3 regions of the Bacillus sp. ISL-77 genome follow, and region 3 is predicted to be linked to each of the others. Evidence: riboswitches for the same ligand, from Rfam matches in the RefSeq annotation. Region 3 holds a riboswitch; each other region holds the start of a gene.

Region 1 (7,082 bases), on a different contig from region 3:
ATATGCCTCAAGTCCTAAATGGTGAAAACCTTTTAAAATTCCTTCAGATATTACACGGTATGCCTCTGTAACAGAATTAGGCATTTCTGGATGTTCCTCAGAAACGATGACACTATAGGTAAGTTCATGCTCGTGCAGAACTCCACGTCCTCCTGTAGGTCTTCTTACGAAACCTAATTGGTGTGCCTTAACTGCTTCCATATCAATTTCTTTCTCTACTTTTTGAAAATATCCTACTGATAGCGTTGCCGGATCCCAGCCATAGAAACGAATCACTGGAGGAAATTTCCCTTCACTATGCCAATCGAGTAACGCTTCATCTAAAGCCATATTAAAAGATGGTGAACTATTTCCAGTATCAATAAAACGCCAAACTTCTTTTTTCATTCTAAAACCTCATTTTTTTATAATTATCTCGTGCTTAAGTCTACCAAAATCTGATATAGATTCAAAATAAGATGTTTCTGCTATAATTATTTAGGTAATATCAAAAGATTTTTTTGCATTCATCTTTATCTTTATCGAATTGACTTATATAATAAATACTAGTGCAGGAAAGCTTGAAAGGAGCAAAAAGAAATTGAGTTCACTTTATCCATTATTAATCATTATTGTAGCAGTTATCATTTATTCCGTTTTTACATTTTTCTATCAGAAAAGAATTGTTAAAACGGTAACAGAAGAAGAGTTCCGTGCGGGGTACAGAAAGGCACAACTAATAGATGTTCGTGAATCAAATGAATTCGAAGGCGGCCATATTTTAGGAGCACGTAATATCCCAATGTCGCAAATGAAAATGCGTATGAAAGAAATTCGTTCTGATATGCCAGTATATTTGTATTGCCAAAGTGGAATGCGCAGTGCACGTGCAGCCCAATTCTTACACCGAAAAGGCTATCGAGACCTTACTCAGCTACAAGGCGGGTTCAAAAAATGGTCAGGTAAAGTAAAAACTAAGAAATAAGAAATCATTTAAGGTTCCGGATTCGGAGCCTTTTTTAATTTCAAAAACTGCTACACAAGATAAAAGGTCAGATTATTTTTCGAATCTGACCTTTCATTTTATTAAGCTTCTTGGTATTTCAAAACTGGTTTACGGGCTGCTTTTGTTTCGTCCATCCGGCCGACCACTGTTGTATGTGGTGCTTCTTGAACGATTTCTGGATTTTCTTCCGCTTCTTTAGCGATTTGGATCATAATATCGATGAACGAATCCAGTGTCTCTTTTGATTCGGTCTCAGTCGGTTCAATCATAATACACTCTTCCACATTTAATGGGAAGTAAATGGTTGGTGGGTGGTAGCCAAAATCAAGCAGACGTTTCGCAATATCCAATGTACGAACGCCTAGTTTTTTCTGACGTCTTCCACTGAGTACAAATTCATGCTTGCAATGTCTATCAAATGGTAGATCATAATATTCAGCAAGCCTTCTCATCATGTAGTTCGCATTTAATACAGCGTACTCTGTTACCGCTTTTAAGCCATCTGGTCCCATTGAGCGAATGTATGTGTAAGCACGAACATTGATCCCGAAGTTTCCGTAATATGGCTTCACACGGCCAATTGATTGCGGGCGGTCATAATCAAGGACATATTCTTCGCCTTGCTTTGTGATAATCGGCTTCGGTAAGAACGGGATAAGGTCTGCCTTCACCCCGACAGGACCGGAACCAGGACCACCGCCTCCATGTGGGCCAGTGAATGTTTTATGAAGATTTAAGTGAACAACATCAAATCCCATATCCCCAGGTCTTGCTTTTGAAAGAACGGCGTTTAGGTTTGCTCCATCATAATAAAGCTTACCACCTGCTTCATGGACAATTTCAGCCAATTCAAGAATGTTTTCTTCAAATAGTCCAAGCGTATTCGGGTTGGTTAACATTAATGCAGCAGTATCTTCCCCAACAACCCTTCTTAAATCTTCAAGGTCGACAAGACCATGTTCATTTGATTTAACGGTAATTGTTTCTAGACCAGCAATCGTAGCAGAAGCTGGGTTCGTACCATGAGCAGAATCAGGGACGATTACTTTTGTACGGTTCATATCACCGTTAGCCTCATGATAAGCACGGATCATCATTAAACCTGTCCATTCCCCATGAGCCCCTGCGGCAGGTTGCAAGGTCACTTCGTCCATACCTGTTATTTCGATTAAATGCTCCTGCAAATCGTATAAAAGTTCAAGAGCACCTTGAACAGAGCTTTCATCTTGCAGCGGATGTACATGTGCAAATCCGTTAAAACGCGCTACATTTTCGTTGATTTTCGGATTATATTTCATCGTACACGAGCCTAGTGGATAGAATCCTGAATCGACGCCATGATTTCTCCTCGAGAGGGCAGTGTAGTGGCGCATAATATCAAGCTCCGAAACTTCAGGAAGTTCAGGCTCTTCTGTACGAAGGTAACCATCAGGAAGGAGACCACTGAGATCTAGTTCCGGTACATCCATTTCCGGCAGGCTGTAGCCGATGCGGCCTGGTGTGCTAAGTTCAAAAATGAGTGCCTGGTCTTGATTATGCATGGAAATCCCCCAATTCTTTCACTAGAGTATCAATTTCTTCCTTCGATCTTTGTTCTGTTACAGCAATCAGCATATGGTTAGCCAGTTCTGAATAATCACGACCTAAATCATAGCCCCCGATTATTCCTTTTTGTAAAAGGTTTTGGTTGATTTCTTTTACAGGCTTAGTTAATTTCACAACGAATTCATTGAAGGAATGGCCATCATAAACAACTTCAAAGCCAGCTTCCTTGAAAGCATTTTTCGCATAATGAGCTTTTTGCAAGTTGGCCGCAGCCATTTCCCTGACACCCTTTTTACCAAGTGCGGTCATCGCTACAGATGCAGCGAGGGCATTTAATGCCTGATTGGAGCAAATATTTGATGTCGCTTTATCACGTCGGATATGCTGTTCACGTGCTTGCAGTGTTAAGACAAAACCACGGCGCCCTTGGTCATCCGTTGTCTGTCCAACAAGACGGCCTGGAACTTTCCGCATTAACTTAGTAGTGACAGCAAAATATCCGCAGTGCGGTCCGCCAAAGGCAGTTGGGATCCCAAACGGCTGCGCATCACCAATAACGATGTCAGCACCAAATTTACCTGGAGGTGTTAATACCCCAAGGGAAAGTGGGTTACTTGAAACAACAAACATGGACTTATTTGCATGAATGATTTCCTCAAGCTCTTTTAACGGCTCGACTCGCCCAAAGAAGTTTGGATATTGGACGATAACGGCTGCAACATCTTCATTAACTAGTCCCTTTAATGCGTCTAGATCTGTTACACCATCTTTGACTGGTACTTCAATCACATTGAGGTACTGACCCTTTGCATAAGTTTTAAGAACATCACGTGATTCTGGATGTACAGCACTGGATACAACTATTGTTTTTCGTTTGGTATGGCCTGCACTAAGCATCGCTGCTTCAGCAAGTGCAGTTCCGCCATCATACATCGATGAGTTGGCAACATCCATTCCAGTTAACTCACAAATCATTGTTTGGAATTCAAAGATAGCTTGAAGTTCACCTTGTGAAATTTCTGGTTGATAAGGTGTATAAGCTGTATAAAATTCTGATCTAGAAATAACATGGTCGACAATTACAGGCATGTAATGGTCATAAACACCTGCACCTATAAAAGATACGTTTCTTTTCAGGTCAGCGTTCCGACTTGCCATCTTAAAAAGCTCTTTCATTAAGGCTGTTTCAGACTTTGCCGCTTTTATATTGTACTCACCCTTAAATCTTACTTTCTCAGGGATATCGCTAAACAGTTCATCAATAGAGGAAACACCAATTGCCTCAAGCATAGTCTTCTTATCTTGTTCAGTCATAGGTAAATAGCGATGTTTCATAAACCTAACTCCCTTCTGTTATTTCTTTTCTTTTTTATAAAAAGGTGTTGGAACTACAGTAGCTTTTAAACGTTTGCCGCGAATTTCAACTTCAACTTCGGATTCAAGACCCGCAAATTCTGCATTGATTAGGGCAAGACCAATATTCCTCTTTAACGTGGGTGATTGCGTTCCAGTTGTAACCTCACCAATTAACTGATCATCTTTATAAACAGGGTAGCCATGACGTGGAATCCCACGATCAATCATTTCGATTCCAACCAATTTTCTTGTTAAACCCTTTTCTTTTTGTTGGATTAACGCTTGTTTCCCGATAAAGTCATCTTCTTTGTTTAATTTCACAGCGAAGCCAATTCCAGCTTCAAGTGGTGAAATTTCTGGAGATAGTTCTTGACCATAAAGCGCTAAAACTGCTTCAAAGCGAAGTGTGTCGCGTGACCCTAATCCACATGGGATTACTCCATCTTCTTTACCTGCAGTTAAAATTTCTCTCCAAAGGTCCACAACATCTTCTGCATCGCAATACACTTCAAAGCCATCTTCACCAGTATAACCAGTTCTTGATACCAGTGCCTTTTTCCCATTTAGGATTACATCTTGTTGGAATTTGAAAAAGCCAATTTGGCTTAAATCATTATCTCCCGCAAGCTTTTGCAATACTTTTTCCGCAAGTGGTCCCTGGATAGCCAGCTGTGCTGTTTTTTCCGATAAGTTTTCTAAAGAGACATCACCAGTTAAATGGTCTTCAAGCCATTTGTAATCTTTTTCAATATTTGATGCGTTTACTACTAAAAGGTAATGATTGTCTTCAATTTTATATACAAGCAGGTCATCAACTGTACCGCCATTTTCATAACACATGGCGGTGTACTGGGCACCTCCATTTTTTACTTTTGAAATGTCATTAGTCAGCATTTTTTGTAAAAATGCTAAGCTATTAGTGCCTTTTACTTCTACTTCACCCATATGGGAAACATCAAATAATCCTGCACAAGAGCGAACAGCTTCATGCTCTTCTTTAATGCTAGAGAATTGGACCGGCAGTGCCCAACCACCAAAATCAATAGTTTTTCCACCCCATTCTTTATACACATCAAAAAGTGGAGTTCGTTTTAAATCAGACATTCTTAATCCCCCTTCAATCTTTGGCACAAATTATTCCTTGGAAAATTTAAAAAAGGACAGAAACCTCCTATGAAACGTAAGAAGGTCTCTGTCCTTGCACCTGAAAGTTTACCTAGAAAGGCTTTCCCCTTTGGTGGCTGCTTAAAGCTAGCAGCGCTCTCCAGAGCTGCGTCCTACAAGAGTTCTTTTGCCTGAGAGATTCACATTTCTGCTTGCTCCTTCGGCGCTACATAAGTAGTCTCTCCCCTTATAATCATTCGCATTATAATATTATCCAAATTGGTCATACTAATTATACTTATAAAATAAATTACTTTATTAAAATATTTAAAACATTCAAAGCTATTATCATCCTAACATTAAAATAATACATTGAGCAATAACTTTATTAGAAAAGAATAAAGCTGGAAATTGAACAAAAAGGAGCTGGAACCATGTCGATCGAAATTGAATTTGATTCCTCCTGGAAGGATGATTTTTTACATAGAATTGAAAACGATGGTCCATGGGGGAATTGGGAACTTTTTAAACTAGCAATTGGAGTTGAAAAACATCTCGTCATTCCAGATTTCAAGGGTTTATTGGCACCAAGCCATTTACCCAATCTAACCCCACTTCCTCACCAGCTTGAAACAGCAAAACAAGTAATTGAAAACATGAATGGGAAAGCCATCCTTGCCGATGAAGTAGGACTCGGAAAAACGATTGAGGCCGGGCTTATTCTAAAAGAATATATGATTCGCGGATTGGTGAAAAAGGTATTAATTCTTGTCCCTGCATCGTTAGTTACTCAATGGTCGATGGAGTTGAATAGCAAATTTTTCATTCCAGCCATTTCACAAAGAAAAAGTTATGTATGGGAACAATGTGATGTCGTCGTGTCGTCGATTGATACGGCCAAACGGAATCCACACCGAGACATCATTTTCAAGCAGGACTATGACCTAATTATCATTGATGAAGCCCATAAACTTAAAAATAACAAAACAAAAAACTACGAATTTGTCCAAAATCTGAAAAAGAAATTTTGTTTACTATTGACGGCAACACCCATTCAGAACCGTATCGAGGAAATTTTTAATCTGGTTTCATTATTAAAACCAGGACATTTAGGCAGCGAAACGACATTCTTTGAAAAATACAAACGAGATGCACGTTCATTAAATGATGATGAGCATTTAAAAGAATTAGTAAACAAGGTTATGATTCGGAACCGGCGGGCAGATACAGGCATTGAGTGGACGAAAAGGCATGTGGAAACCATTCCGATTGAATGCACTCAAGAGGAGAAAGATCTTTATGAGTCAATTACTGAATTAAAAAATGAGGGGAATTGGGCACAGGCAAGTTCATTCTCCGTAATGACATTACAGCGTGAGGCATGCAGCAGTAGAGAAGCAGTTTTTTATACATTAAAAAACATGCTGCAAAAAAAGGAAAATCCAACCCCAGCTTTCGAAGAACAAATTCAGTATTTAATAACAAAAGTCGAAGCTGTCCAGAAGAATTCAAAAGCGGAAAAAGCATTAGAATTAATTCAAAAAGTAAATGATAAAGTGATTATTTTTACAGAATACCGTGCAACACAAATGTACCTCCAATGGTATTTAAAACAGCATGGAATTTCATCTGTCCCTTTTCGGGGCGGCTTTAAGCGTGGAAAAAAGGACTGGATGAGAGAATTATTCCAAAAGCACGCTCAAGTCCTTATTGCAACTGAAGCAGGCGGTGAAGGTATTAACCTTCAATTTTGTAATCATATAATTAACTTTGATTTGCCATGGAATCCAATGAGGCTCGAACAACGAATTGGTCGTATCCATCGTCTGGGCCAGGAAAAGGATGTCATGATTTATAATTTTGCGATAAAAAATACTGTCGAAGAACATATTTTGAAGCTTCTTTATGAGAAAATACATTTATTTGAAAAAGTAATTGGTGAACTTGACGATATATTAACAAAGTTGGAATTTGGCAATATAGAAGACCATTTAATCGATATTTTTGGACAATCCTCATCCGAAGGCGAAATGCGAATTAAAATGGAAAATTTATCATCAATGATTGAATTTGCTCAGGACATGAAGAAGGG
Region 2 (7,082 bases), on a different contig from region 3:
CTTCTTTATCAACATCTTATAAATCGCAATCAGCATGATAAACCAGACAGGTGTTACGAATAAGGCAACACGAGTGTCTTCCGCAAGTGCAAGTACGACAAGCACGAACGCTAGGAAGGCAAGGATTAAGTAATTGGAAAATGGATAAAGCGGCAATTTAAATTTGTTCACTTTCGCTAGATCTGGTCTGGTTTTGCGGTATTTCAAATGACTGACGACAGTAATACCCCAAATAAAGATGAAACATACTGTAGAAATACTTGTAATCAGCGTAAATACTCCTTCTGGCATTACATAGTTCAACACAATGGCAATTAAAATAACAACAGTGGAAAAGAACAATGCATTGGAAGGTACCTGACGAGAAGTAAGTTTTGCAAATGGTACAGGTGCATTTTTATCTCTGGCAAGTGAGTATACCATCCGGCTTGTACTGAAAATGGCGCTGTTACATGCCGATGCTGCAGATGTTAGAACGACAAAATTGACGATACCAGCAGCTGCAGCGATACCAACCGCCACGAATACTTGAACGAATGGGCTTTTCGCTGGATTGATGGCGTTCCACGGATAAATACTCATAATGACAATAAGGGCGCCAATGTAGAAAATTAATACCCGAATAGGAATATTATTGATTGCTTTTGGGATAACTTTTTCCGGGTCTTCTGTTTCACCAGCAGTAAGTCCTACAAGTTCAATGCCAACAAACGCAAACACCACCATCTGGAATGAGAGAATAAAGCCATTTATGCCATTTGGGAACATGCCGCCGTGACTCCATAGATTCGTGAAACTGGATGCGCCTGAATTTGTGGAAAAGCCTTTAATAATCATGAAAATCCCGATAACAATTAATGCAAGAATCGCAATAACTTTAATTAATGCGAACCAGAATTCCATTTCGCCAAAAAGCTTTACGGTTGCAAGGTTCATGATTAGCAAAACGACTAGTGCAATTAATCCTGGCATCCATTGTGGTACATTTGGAAACCAAAACTGAGTATAGAGACCAACTGCTGTTAAATCGGCCATAGCGATTGAAATCCAGCAAAACCAGTAGGTCCAGCCAGTAATAAATGCTGCCATATTACCTAAATAGTCTCTAACAAAGTCAACAAAAGAATGATATTTCAAATTGGATAAAAGCAGTTCTCCAAGTGCACGCATGATTAAAAAGCAAATGACACCTGTAATCAAGTAAGCAAATAAAATCGATGGACCTGCTAAATGAATAGATCTACCTGCTCCAAGAAATAATCCTGTTCCGATAGCCCCGCCAATAGCGATAAGTTGAACGTGCCTGTTTTTTAAACCTCTCGACAATGTTTGTTCCTGCATATGAATTCCCTCTTTCTTCTTTTTGAGAATGTTTAATATTTTATTAGTCAATTCGGCAGAAATAAGCGCTTACATTTTTCTGAAAATTATACTCAACAGGACAATCATGATGTGCACTCTCCAATTATTAGTTTTGTGTTTACCTCCTCCTTTTTTTGTTTATTACTATTTTTCTCCACAAAAAAAGGACAGAGAAAAATAGGCGTTCCCCATTTTCCTCTGTCCTTTTACCTGAGAGTATAACTCCTTTGGTGGCACATGGCGCTCTCCAGAGACGCGTCCTATTGTGGTCCTTTTACCTGAGAGATTGAGCCCAATTTTTGGGACTTGCTCCTTCGGTGCTAAACAATGCGTTTAGTCTCTCCCACAATACTCATCCGCAATTATGAATATAATTAAATCCTAGTCTATTCAAGGAATGATGTCAAATGAATTTTCTGAATTTAATTAATTATTATAATTTTATAGAAATACAGAAACCATTGTTAACAGACACTTTTCCATTACAATTTAATGTATTCATGTGTCTTCAACTCCTATTTATATGTTAATCCAAAATCAAATCCGTAAGAATCCCCATTTTTATTTTTATAGACATAGGAAGGATCCTCTACATAGCCTGGAATATCTCCAACCTCGTTGTCTACCGCTTCTTTGTTAGCAGGTATGGTGAATGGAAGTTTCCCTGTCGGATTGTATTTTCCACGAATAACGTCTACGATTGCCTCAGCCTTTACGCCAAACGTGCTGATTACCGCTCCAGCATTGGGCTCAATTTGATCAATCAACCACGGGTTAGTGAAGTTAATCGCAGTAATCGTCGGAACTTTTTTCTGAATCTCAATAATTCTATCAACATTAGTAATTCCTGTTTCAGGGCCTATGGTTATCCGTGGATTATTATCCCAATTCGATTGAACAGGTCGGACCCAAACAAACGCATGAGTCGCTTCCTCAAGTTTATCCGTTACTGTGATAGAAGTATCATACCTTTTTATGGTTTCTTTTAATTTCTGGGTGGCCGCTGCAGCATTTCCTCCCTGGAACATCTCAATGTATAGTTTGACATCCTTTATTTCACTATCACCCAATGGTAATACATTTTTACCATCGATATTGTCATTGCGTAATAGAACTAATGACTTTCGGTGTGCTTCATCCGCTTTTTTCTGTGATTCAGGATTATTGACCACATCAAGCGCATTTTGACCATCGACATAAGGGTTTTCGAAAAGGCCTAATTTCATCATCTCTGTTAGTAAGAAAGTGACTGATTCATCCACTTTTTTCTCATCAAGCAAACTGTTTTTAACTGCATTAATAATTGGTGTTGGATCGGATGCACCAGAAATGATATTTGTCCCGGCATCGATTGCTTTCGCAAATTTTTGTTCTGGTGTTAATCCTTCAGCACCCCATGCATTATTACCAATAGCACCCGTATCGGAATTGACATATCCTTTGAAACCAAGCTCTCCACGTAAGAGGTCAGTGATGAGCGCTTTGTTTAAAGCAAAACCAACTTCTTCAAATTGCTGATTCTCACTATACCATGGCAAACCTTGGTCAGCGCTCGTATTGCTTGGATATGCGTAATATGGCATGACTGACGAAACTCCAGCTGCAATAGCTGCCTTAAAGGTCGGAATATGATATTTAAGCAAGCTGCCTTCAGTTGGATATGGATTGAATTTCCCCTCCACAAAATGAGGATCTAAGCCGTTATCACGTGCTCCACCGCCAGGGAAATGCTTCACAGTGATTGCCACACTGTCTTTACCAAGCTCATCTCCTTGAAAACCTTTGATTACGTTATAGATCATGTTTGAAGCTAGTTCTGGCTGCTCTCCAAATGTATCTTCAATTCTTGCCCAAAGAGGGTCAGTGGCGATATCAGCTGTATACCCGTAAACTTTACGAATACCCGATGCTCGCCATTCCTTTGCGGCCGTTTCCGCAAAGTCTTTCACAAGACTGGCATCTCGAGTTGCCGCTAAACCTAAAGGACCTGGCCAAAAAGAATGCAGACCTGCCCCCTCACTATTATTCGTATAATCTGTTGAGGCATGATTCCGCGGGTTTGAAGTGATAACGATTGGTATTCCTAACCTTGAACCCTCTGCTTCTACCTGCAGCTGATTATTATAATCTGCAACGATATCTGCCGTTGGGGTTTGCCGAAAAATATAGTACCGTGTGTTTTGATTTATTAATTTATTCGGTAGGACTAGCTTGTTATCTTTAAATTGCGGGAATTCAGTAATTCATTCCTGCTTTTTCCTCAAGTGTCATCTTTTTAACAAGATCCTTAACACGTACGTCAGTAGGGACCTGCCAGTTTTCATAGGGGTCGAGTCTTCCGTTATTATTAAGGTCTTTAAATTTCTTCTCACCCTGTACAAGGATGTTTTTGGTCCTCACTTCAATAGCAGGTGCATTTTGCTTATTGCCATTCGATTTTCCCGGTTCCGCGCTTGCATATGGAATAGCAAGCGATGATAACATCAATGCAGCAATCGTTAATGTTGATGCTTTTTTTGAAAATAGTTTCATATCTATTTCTCCCCCGTTTTCCTATTAAAATACTTACAAAAAAGAGTAAAACTAGTTAAATCTTAAACGTATCATGACATTCCTATCACTCCTTCGAGAGAAAACGCTTTCAATCGAAATAATTGTATAATTTAGAAGGTAAACAATAATAGAGAATATTTTTAGGTGAATTTGTGTTTTTTTAAGATTTATAAAATTCAGATATATATACCCATATCCAAAGTCCTAGCTTTAGACCATATAAGAACGCAAAATTGATATAAATTAAGCGCAAACTTAAATCAATCAAAAAAAAGAAGCCAAAAACTAGATTCTTGGCTCGTCGACCTTTATGGAGTTTTTTCCGGTACCTTTTCAAGCGCTGATTTTCGAAACTCTGATGGTGAAAAGCCTGTAAGCCTCTTAAAGTTGTTACTAAAATAGGCTAAATCCGAGTATCCCACTCTCTCAGCAATCTCAGATAATCGTAAGGTTGTATTCAGTAACAAACGTTTGCTTTCCTCAATTCGCAGCTCGGTAATATAATCGACAAACTTCTTGTTCAGCTGTTGTTTGAATAATTGACTAAGATAACTAGGATTCATATGGACAGACTCTGCCGCATCTTTCAGTGTAATTTGGTCTAATGCTGTTTTTTCTAAATACTGCAAAACCTTTTCAATCGTTGAGGAAGGAAGATTTTCATCCTCATTTTTTGGAGTATTCCTTTTTGTCTCTTCTTTTGATTTCATTTCCAGCCACTTTTCAAGACAATCTTTTAACTCGGTTTCCTCTACTGGTTTTAGAAGGTAATCGGTTACACCGGTTCGAATCGCTTGTTGAACAAATTGAAACTCGTCATGAACACTGATCACAATGACATCCTGTTTCTTCTTTAAATGACTCAATTCTTTTACTAACGAAAGCCCGTCCATTATAGGCATTCGAATATCCGTTAACACTAGGTCTGCATCATTATGCTTAATCCAGTCGAGTGCTTCTAACCCGTTTTCACATTCGTGGACCACTTGCAAAGGAAGCTTCAACTTGTTTATCGTCCACTTAAGAGCTGTTCGAACCCATCTCTCATCATCAACCAACAAGATATTTTTCTTCATTCTCTCTCCTCCTCCACATGATGATCTAGTATGGGTAAATGGATCAATACCTCAGTCCCTGAGCCCTGTTCACTTTGAATGGTTATTCCATACTCGGGTCCAAACAAATAATGAATTCTTTGATGAACATTTACGATTCCTATATTTTTCCCATCACTAGTGGCCGTTTTTAAGTCCATTCTTTTCTTGATTTCTTCTAAAATATGATCCTTTATTCCTTCACCAGTATCGGAAATGCGAATAACAACGGAAGACTCAGAATGACGGAAAGCTGATATCACAATTTTTAATTTTCTAGTATTAGGACCATAACCATGAACAAAGCAATTCTCAACCAATGGCTGAAGTGAAAATTTTACCACTTTCAGCTCCATTACCCATTGAGGAATATCAAACATGTACTCAAAACGGTCCTCAAAGCGAACCTTTTGAATCTGCAGATACATTTCACAAAAATTCATTTCTTCTCTAAAACTCACGGTAGATGAATGATTATTAAGATTATACCGAAGTAGTTTTCCAAGTGAGAAAGACATGGTTGCAATATTTTCCTGATTTTCTTCCAATGCCATACCCCTAATGGTTTCAAGAGAATTGTATAAAAAGTGGGGATTCATTTGTGATTGCAGCATTTTTAATTCGACTTCTTTTTGTTTAAGTGACATTTCTGCTTCCTTTAACTTAGAGACGTATACTTCTTCAAGTAAGTTGGATAGTTTCTCAACGGTATTATTAAAACCAGCAGTCAATTGTCCGATTTCATCATTTGTATCCACTCGAACTCTGCCATCTAATTTTCCAATTTCAACTTCCTTCATAAAATGTTGCAGACGACGGATGGGCCGAATAATGCTTGTGGCGAATCCGAACCCGATCAAATAGGCAATGATCAAAGAGACAAGAATGGTTAAGAATATGGCTTTTTCAATTTGAACGATTCCCCCCGTCAAATCTCGGTATGGGACTGCCGATAGAAACCTCCAGCCGAGGTTCCGAGAAAAAGTATAGGTAACAAAATCTCTCCGTTCATTTTCTAAAATTTCCGTGCTGCTTCCTTCTGTTTTCAGGTTTGAAAGTTGTTTAAATTCAACCTTTTTCCCGAGTTTTGAGTAGTCAGGATGGTAAATATAATGCCCGTTCGCATCTAGAATGGAAAAATAGCCATTTTTACTGATAGTTACCTTGTTAGAGATTTCTTCAATTCTTCTGAAATTGATATCAATAATAAGCATGCCTACAGGTAAGAGCGTCTGGGGGTTATATAGTCTCCTTACGAGTGAAATGACAGGCTGTTCCTTATTTTCTAATTTTAACTTTCTCATAACTAACATACTCATCCCATTAAGTGGGACAGACGAATACCAATATTCTTCTTTCATTTTCGTAGCAGGATAGAAATTTCTATTTCCAAGAGTATCAATTACCTGATTGTTATTAAGTAGTATAGTGATATTAGTTATATCTGCTCTTGAGTATTCTGCTTCTTTAAGGGTGTTACGAGTTGGTTCAATAAATTTATCTCTATTTTCTGACATTTTCAATTTCAAAAGGCTCGATAATTCAGGAGAGTTGATAATTTTTAAGCTGGTAATCTCAAAATCTTGTAAATAATATTCGATATGTGACTCTACTTGATCAATTACTTGGCTGCTCGATTGTCTAAGTACATTTTCAAGTTCAACCGATGAACGATTGTATGAAATAACTCCAACTGAAATGACTGGAAAAATAACCAGAAAACTGGAGAAAATGCAGAGCTTTATCATCAGTGATTGATTTTTTAAGAGGATGTATCGTTCAAGGAATTCTGCGATTTTTCTCCACCACTTCATCATTGTTGTTATTCATTCCAATCTATTAGTGATTTTTTAAACAGAAAAGACCTAGCTGGTAAATGGATATATTCACCAACTAGGCATACTGCCAGCTATAGATTATGGACGTGCTTTTTCAATGGCATCCATTACCTCTTTATAATCTTTTGAATATTTATCAACCATGGATTTAACAGCGTCTTTCCAAGGTGTAATATCATCAACCTCAGTGAAGGTAACTCCTGCATCTTTAAGTTTCTTAGTAGAACGCTCTTCC
Region 3 (7,082 bases):
AACTGGCCTGTTGATTTCCGCTCCAGGTGCTTCGCTTTCCGCGAGCGGTAAAATCAACAGACAAGTTGAAAATCCTATATATTAAAATTATTTTAACAAAGGTCCTATATTACTATTAAAATAGTAGCTGAGGTAGAAAGAAATGGTAAATATGGCTTTCGAAGTTTTTTCGTAATCGGGATACTATAAAGATATAATTACAGCATATTAATGTCCATATGAATACTATTTATCAATATAAAGGTAGGATGTAAAAGGAAATAATGATACCACTGGATGAAGTAAGTTCTTAAAAGGGAGTGATAGTAAAATGCTTTATATATGGAATATTGAAAAGATCATAAAAGGTACATTAGATAAGCACAATTTAAATATTGACTATGAATTTAACAATAATCTCACTGTACCTATGAGTTATAACATATCGACAAATACTATAAAATTTAATTATCTACAAGTTAACGGTTATATCAACAAAATTAGAATTAAAGAGATAGATGAAAACTTTGTTAGAATTATTCTTTATCATGTGATTGGGTATTACTTGGATTTTAAAAAAAACAAACATGATCTTAGGATTCTAATGTATGGTGAAGATGAAGAAATAGAGAAGCTTAAATCTGAAATTGAAACGAATGCTTGGGAATACGGGAGAACATTGGTACCGGAACAACTGTTACAGTCATATGATAAAGTACGTGAATTAGATAAAACTTTAATAAAGGGCCAATTAACCAATATGTAATCATCATTGTTACTTATGGGGTTTTGTAAGGGAAACTTCTTTTTCGTCATTAATCAACTATCTTAGCTTTTTAAAATATATTACTCGTGAGGTGGAAAAAATTGAAGGCGGATGCTGTTTTTGAAGGTGGTGGGGCTAGGGGAATTGCTTTTATTGGAGCGATTCAAGCAATGGAAGAGGAAAAAGTAGAATGGCAAAGATTAGCTGGAACATCAGCAGGAGCTGTAATCGCTGCTCTTTTGGCAAGCGGCTACAAAAGCTATGAAATTAGAGATCATTTGAGCAAACTAGATTTTTCAAAGCTACGAGGTAGAACGTACTTGAATCGAATTCCGATTTTTGGTACCTTATTAGAACTAATGATTCATCTTGGAATTTATAAAAACGATTACTTGGAAATCTGGATGGATTCACTTCTTATAGAAAAAGGAATTAAGACATTTGCGGATCTACCAGAGGAAAAATTGAGGATAATCGCTTCTGATGTTACGAATGGCCAAATGCTTGTTTTGCCAGATGATTTGGATCGGTATGGGATGACTCCTGCTGATTTTAAGGTTTCAACCGCAGTTATGATGAGTGCCTCTCTCCCATTTTTCTTCCGTCCGGTTATTTGGAAATCAAAAGACCGTAAAAAGTCCTACATTTTAGATGGTGGTTTACTAAGTAACTTTCCAATATGGATATTTGATACGGAAAACCCTCGGTTTCCAACGTTCGGCTTCCGTTTTGTGAAAGATAAAGTTAACATAGATCCAGTAATACCAACGCCCATCCACCTTTTTAAAAATATATTTAATACGATGATTCAAGCCCATGATCTACGACATTTGAACAAAGAGACGATTGAACGTACCATTCAAATTCCAACTGGTGACATCAACGCTACTGATTTTGAATTGGATACGGATGAAATCGATTTTCTCTATATGTCAGGCTATTCTTCTACAAAAGAATTTTTATCGAAGTGGGATTTTGAACAATATAAGGTTAAAAGAATGCAAAGATTAAAGAATAAGTAGCTGAAAAGGCCATTTCTCGAACTTTATTTAGAAAATAGATTAAAAGTGAATGTAATCAGGTGCACAATAGCAAGAGCACCTAATAGATTCGTACCGATATAGAGTAGAACGTCCATTAGTTTCCTCCTCAATTTTTTACACTTCAATACTTAAGTCATTATAAACAAGGTATATTGAAAAAGTTGTCGATATTCCTCATTTTAAATGAACTGTTAACTTCTTTTAATAAAAGAAAAAAATTTTCATTGTTTGACTTATGTTTGTAAAAAAAGCCATGCTATTCTAAGCACGGCTTTTCTCATTTCCACCATTTCCACCATTTCCTTTGCTCGGCGACTGCGATTTGCTTTCTGGTTTCTTCCTCAATCATTTTACTTCGTTCCTTCTCCATTTGCTCCATACGTTCTACATACTTCAAAATTAGATTAATCTTCTCTTCTTGCCTAGCTTCCCGTACTGCCTTCTCCTTCAAATGTTTGATTAAATCTAAGTTTACTTGATCCAAATGTTCTATACGATCCAATAGCTCTTTAGTGTTAGTATTTTGCTCAATATCCCCCTCATTAGTTGTCTGTAACGGCACCACTTCCGTAAAGGTTACCGTTTTATATTCTACAGAGTTCCATGTCATCACTGCCTCGGCTGAACGTTCCATCGTCATACCCTCTTGCTTACTGAATTCGATTAATTTGCGGAGAGTGATAACATCTTTATCTATATAGGTTCTATGTCCTCTATTATTACGCTGAACTTGATACCCATGTCCTTCTAAGAGAATGGCATACTTCCGTAATGTACTACCATCAATTCCAAGCAATTCCTGTACGTCACTAGGTGAATATATTATCGTCATAACACTACACCTCCAATTTAACACTTCTATAAAACGCTGAGAATTCCTTTTTTTATTAGAATTTTTTCTGAATGAAGTATAGGTAATGCACTATATGGAAGGATACGGCTATAAAAGTAAGGATGTCAGACATCATTCAGTGAGAATGAGAGTCGAAAATTAATTTAAGTCTTTTTGAAGTACAGGAAGCAGCCGATATAGTTGCTTCTGCTTCTCATGAGGAATTAAATATGATCTTTGGTTCGGTCATTAACGAAAACTTAGATGAAGAAATTATCGTAACTGTCTTTGCCACTGGATTCACTGAGCATGTCATTGGTCATAAGAAGCAAATAAGAAGAATAAACATCAAAATAGTGTGGGGATTTCTTACTGGGAGGAATAAACATGAACGATGTCTTTGCGAGAACAGCAAAATTTGAACACCGTTTTTGGCTCCAAATATTAGGTGATCATTCGAGGCTTATTTTCGAAGCTCTTGCACCCGTTCAAAAAGAGGAAATTGAGAAGGCATCATCTTTTATTCGAGTTTTTGACAAACTTCTGGAGCGTGCAAATTCCTCAGATTTAGTGCCATTAACAATTGAAGCTGAAACAGAGGTTATAAGATTACGGGAATTTAAATTGGACTTATTAAGAAAACATCTGATAGGGAAAATAAAAATTCACCTTTCGCCAACCTTTATTAATCATATGGTCAATGAATTAGAGGAATACTTAAGAATTTTAATACACCTAAAAGCAGGGGAAGCTCCTCCTGTTTACCATGAACTACATCATCATCTTTTATGGTTATTAGATGCTGCGGGTCATTCAGAGGCAATTTCCTCTAATTTAGATAGTGTTGAAAAGAAACTCATTGAGAAAAGTAATACATTTAGGAAGAACTTTGAAGATTTTTACCTGAAATCAGTTGAACTAGCAGGATATTTAAGAACTAATTTGACCTCGTTCCCTGCTTTGTTAAAAATGAATTCAGACAGCCAGTTAGAAATAAAATTATTTCAAAATTTTCTACATGAAATAGAAGAACTCAGACTAAGTAAGCAAGCATTAGGAACATTCGCCCCCCTAATGGCGGATCATATGTACCGTGAAGAATGTTATTATCTTATGAAATTAGCAGAATCGGCAAATCTTGACTCACCCAATTGTGATCCTGCTAAACCTCGACTTAAGGAATATTTTAATGAGAAATAAAAGGGAAACACAACCACAACCAATGATCGGTCAAGCATGGACTGGTAGACATGTGATCTTGCTTCACTGTACAAACAATAATCAATTAATAAATCTTTATAAAAGTTTCCATGCTCCGTTTGAGCCTCCACGTCAAAATTGTGCAGAAACTTTGTCGCAATTACTGAGTATCGGATATCGTGTTATGGCGATTACGCCCATATCAGCAAATCATATTCAATATTTTTTGGTACTAGGAGATTAAAGATGCAGAATCCACGAATGCGATAAAAATGAACCCAATCCTTTGCAGTGGGTTCATTTTTTGTTTCTCCATTAATCTAGATTCTCCGAAATTAATTATTGACAAAGTGATTGAATACTACTAAAATTAGAAATTATTTAACAATAATTTAGTTTGTGAGATAAGAAGTAATAATGCATAACTTTTTTTAGCGGGGGATTTTGAACCATTTGTTCTTCTACATAAATTAAATACTAAGCAAGCTATGATTGCTATGGATCAAACTATAGCAGGAGCAGCTTCTGGAGAGACCGCAGGAAATCTGCGGCGCCGAAGGGTTCACAATCTCAGGCAAAAGGACAGAAGAGTACGAGTTTTATTTGTTATTCTGACAAAAGAGTAATGGATATTATTTGTTATTCTTATGACCGAAGAGATTGGAGAAATTCCAATCTCTTTTTTCATGGAGTTTAACCATTTGTTCATATCTTCACAAAGTGAACAAAGGAAATTATTACTAATGAGGGGGCAAATGAAGTGGTACAACAAGAATTAAAACGAGATTTAAAAAATCGGCACGTACAACTGATTGCGATTGGAGGTACGATTGGTACAGGTTTATTCCTAGGTTCAGGAAAAGCCATTCAGTTAGCAGGTCCATCTATCATTATTGCATACTTAATCGTGGGTATCGCATGTTTTTTTGTAATGAGGGCATTAGGAGAGCTTCTTTTATCAAATAAGGGCTATCAATCATTTACGGACTTCGCCGAGGATTATATTGGACCGTGGGCTGGTTATGTAACTGGATGGACGTATTGGTTTTGTTGGATTATGACAGCAATGGCTGATATTATTGCTGTTGGTGTATATGTACAATATTGGTTCGATATCCCACAATGGATGCCTGCTATAGTCTGTTTAATTCTATTATTGGGACTAAATTTATTAACAGTAAAGCTATTTGGAGAATTAGAGTTTTGGTTTGCTTTAATTAAAGTGATCACCATTCTTGCTTTAATCATCATAGGGGTCATTTTGTTAATTATTGGATTTCAAACAGATTCAGGAACGGTTACAGTAAAAAATCTATGGAGCCATGGTGGTCTTTTCCCAAATGGAATATCAGGTTTCTTACTTTCTTTTCAAATGGTTGTATTTGCATTTGTAGGTGTTGAATTAGTAGGTGTATCAGCAGCCGAAACATCCAATCCACAAAAAAATATCCCATCTGCAATAAATAAAATACCTTTAAGAATACTGTTTTTCTATGTGGGAGCCCTTATTATCCTTTTATGCATCAATCCATGGACGCAACTGAATGCAGGAAACAGTCCTTTTGTAAAAACGTTTAGTTTAGTTGGTATTCCGATTGCTGCAGGAATTATTAATTTTGTCGTCTTAACATCAGCTGCGTCTGCCTGTAACAGTGGATTGTTTTCAACGAGCCGCATATTATTTAATTTAAGTAATCATCAACAGGGACCAGCGAATTTTGCTAAATTAAATAAAAATCATGTACCGAGTAACGCATTATTTATATCTGCACTTGTTCTTTCCGTCGGAGCTCTTTTAAGTAAGCTGATTCCAGAACAAGCCTTTGGTATCGTGACAACGATTAGTGCGATTTGTTTTATTTGGGTTTGGAGCATTATCTTAATTTGTCATCTGCGATATAAGAAATCACGCCCCGATTTACATGAAAAGTCGATTTTTAAAGCACCGTTTACACCATTTATTAATTATCTTGTTCTCACGTTATTTGCATTTATTCTCATTATTATGCTATTTGCAGAATCAACTCGTGTCGCTTTATTAATGACACCATTATGGTTCATTCTTTTATTCATAGTGTATTCATTTAAAAGGACAAAGGGAAAAAATATTAGAATATCTGCGTAAAGTAGAATTCTTGCAATATAATAAAAATATTGTCACATGATATGTATCGTGTTACTATTAGATGAAATTAAATTCCTTTAATTTGGTCCAGAGAGGCCAAAAAGGCAAAAGTAAACTTCATTATACTAATTATGTATATGAATGCCCTTTTGTCCTTTGGATGAAAGGGCATTTTATTTTTGCCCATTATCTTTTAATCAAAGTCCTGTGAGGCTTGAAAGGAGAACGACAAAAATGGATTATCGTAAAAAAACAGTAGTTGCATCAGTAGCAGGTTTAACATTAGAGGGCATGGATATCATGTTTATCTCCTTTGCGATGTCGATGATTATTGCAGAGTTTCATATTGACATGGTTGCTGGAGGTCTTATTTCTTCGATTACCAATTTAGGTATGCTCGCTGGAGGAATCATTTTCGGTATCTTAGCAGATAAATTTGGGAGAGTTAAAATATTTACCTATACGATTCTACTATTTGCTATCGGAACGGCGTTAACTGGTTTAGCCGTAAATATTGGACAAGTATACATCTTTAGGTTTATTGCCGGCTTAGGCGCAGGTGGGGAATACGGAATTGGTATGGCGCTTGTGGCTGAAGCATGGCCAAAGAATAAACAAGGACGCGCTTCTTCTTATGTTAGCATCGGTGCACAATACGGTGTGATTCTGGCTGCTCTTCTTAGTGCCATGATCCTGCCTGCTTGGGGATGGAGAGGATTGTTTTTCATCGGATTGGTTCCGGTTATATTCGCCTTTATCGTCCGAAAAAAATTAGACGAATCACCCGTGTGGCTTGCATCACAAAAGAAAAAACAACTTGTGCCAAAGCAAGGGAATTTAAAGCAATTGTTTGCTACTCCAAGAACTTCAGTTACGACGATTGCTTTAGCTATTATGGCAACGGTCCAAATTGCAGGTTATAATGGCTTGATGATTTGGCTGCCATCCATGCTTCAACAATCCCAGGGATTATCAGTTTCAAACTCGGCTCTTTGGACGATTAGTACAGCTGCGGGAATGATTGCAGGTATGTTAACTTTTGGACAGTTTATGGATCGACTTGGAATGAAGCGGTCATTCGGAATCTTCTTATTCGCTTCCGCAATCGCAGTCTTTTTATACTCCTTTGCGTCAGGA

The links. A riboswitch is a leader RNA that binds a small molecule or an ion and turns the genes downstream of it on or off. The one in region 3 is predicted to bind glycine.
Region 1: it holds a riboswitch for glycine, as region 3 does, so the genes downstream of both, gcvT (glycine cleavage system aminomethyltransferase GcvT) here and J7E77_RS05385 (amino acid permease) in region 3, are expected to answer to the same signal.
Region 2: it holds a riboswitch for glycine, as region 3 does, so the genes downstream of both, J7E77_RS07950 (amino acid permease) here and J7E77_RS05385 (amino acid permease) in region 3, are expected to answer to the same signal.

The regions. Positions count from the first base shown of each region.
Region 1 covers NZ_JAGGQY010000017.1:47,221-54,302, forward strand. The annotation lists gene J7E77_RS06290 (lipoate--protein ligase family protein) at 1-387, opposite strand, end outside; gene J7E77_RS06295 (rhodanese-like domain-containing protein) at 581-964, shown strand; gene gcvPB (aminomethyl-transferring glycine dehydrogenase subunit GcvPB) at 1,066-2,526, opposite strand; gene gcvPA (aminomethyl-transferring glycine dehydrogenase subunit GcvPA) at 2,519-3,865, opposite strand; gene gcvT (glycine cleavage system aminomethyltransferase GcvT) at 3,884-4,990, opposite strand; glycine riboswitch at 5,077-5,156, opposite strand; glycine riboswitch at 5,160-5,247, opposite strand; gene J7E77_RS06315 (DEAD/DEAH box helicase) at 5,425-7,082, shown strand, end outside.
Region 2 covers NZ_JAGGQY010000020.1:23,358-30,439, reverse strand. The annotation lists gene J7E77_RS07950 (amino acid permease) at 1-1,341, opposite strand, end outside; glycine riboswitch at 1,619-1,718, opposite strand; gene J7E77_RS31400 (glycoside hydrolase family 3 protein) at 1,878-3,500, opposite strand; gene J7E77_RS07940 (hypothetical protein) at 3,598-3,894, opposite strand; gene J7E77_RS07935 (response regulator transcription factor) at 4,224-4,991, opposite strand; gene J7E77_RS07930 (sensor histidine kinase) at 4,988-6,826, opposite strand; gene J7E77_RS07925 (TRAP transporter substrate-binding protein) at 6,926-7,082, opposite strand, start outside.
Region 3 covers NZ_JAGGQY010000013.1:130,545-137,626, reverse strand. The annotation lists gene J7E77_RS05410 (hypothetical protein) at 311-745, shown strand; gene J7E77_RS05405 (patatin-like phospholipase family protein) at 847-1,767, shown strand; gene J7E77_RS05400 (MerR family transcriptional regulator) at 2,066-2,620, opposite strand; partial or broken gene J7E77_RS05395 (cell division protein FtsZ) at 2,782-2,928, shown strand; gene J7E77_RS05390 (DUF2935 domain-containing protein) at 3,008-3,820, shown strand; glycine riboswitch at 4,336-4,416, shown strand; gene J7E77_RS05385 (amino acid permease) at 4,581-5,945, shown strand; gene J7E77_RS05380 (MFS transporter) at 6,180-7,082, shown strand, end outside.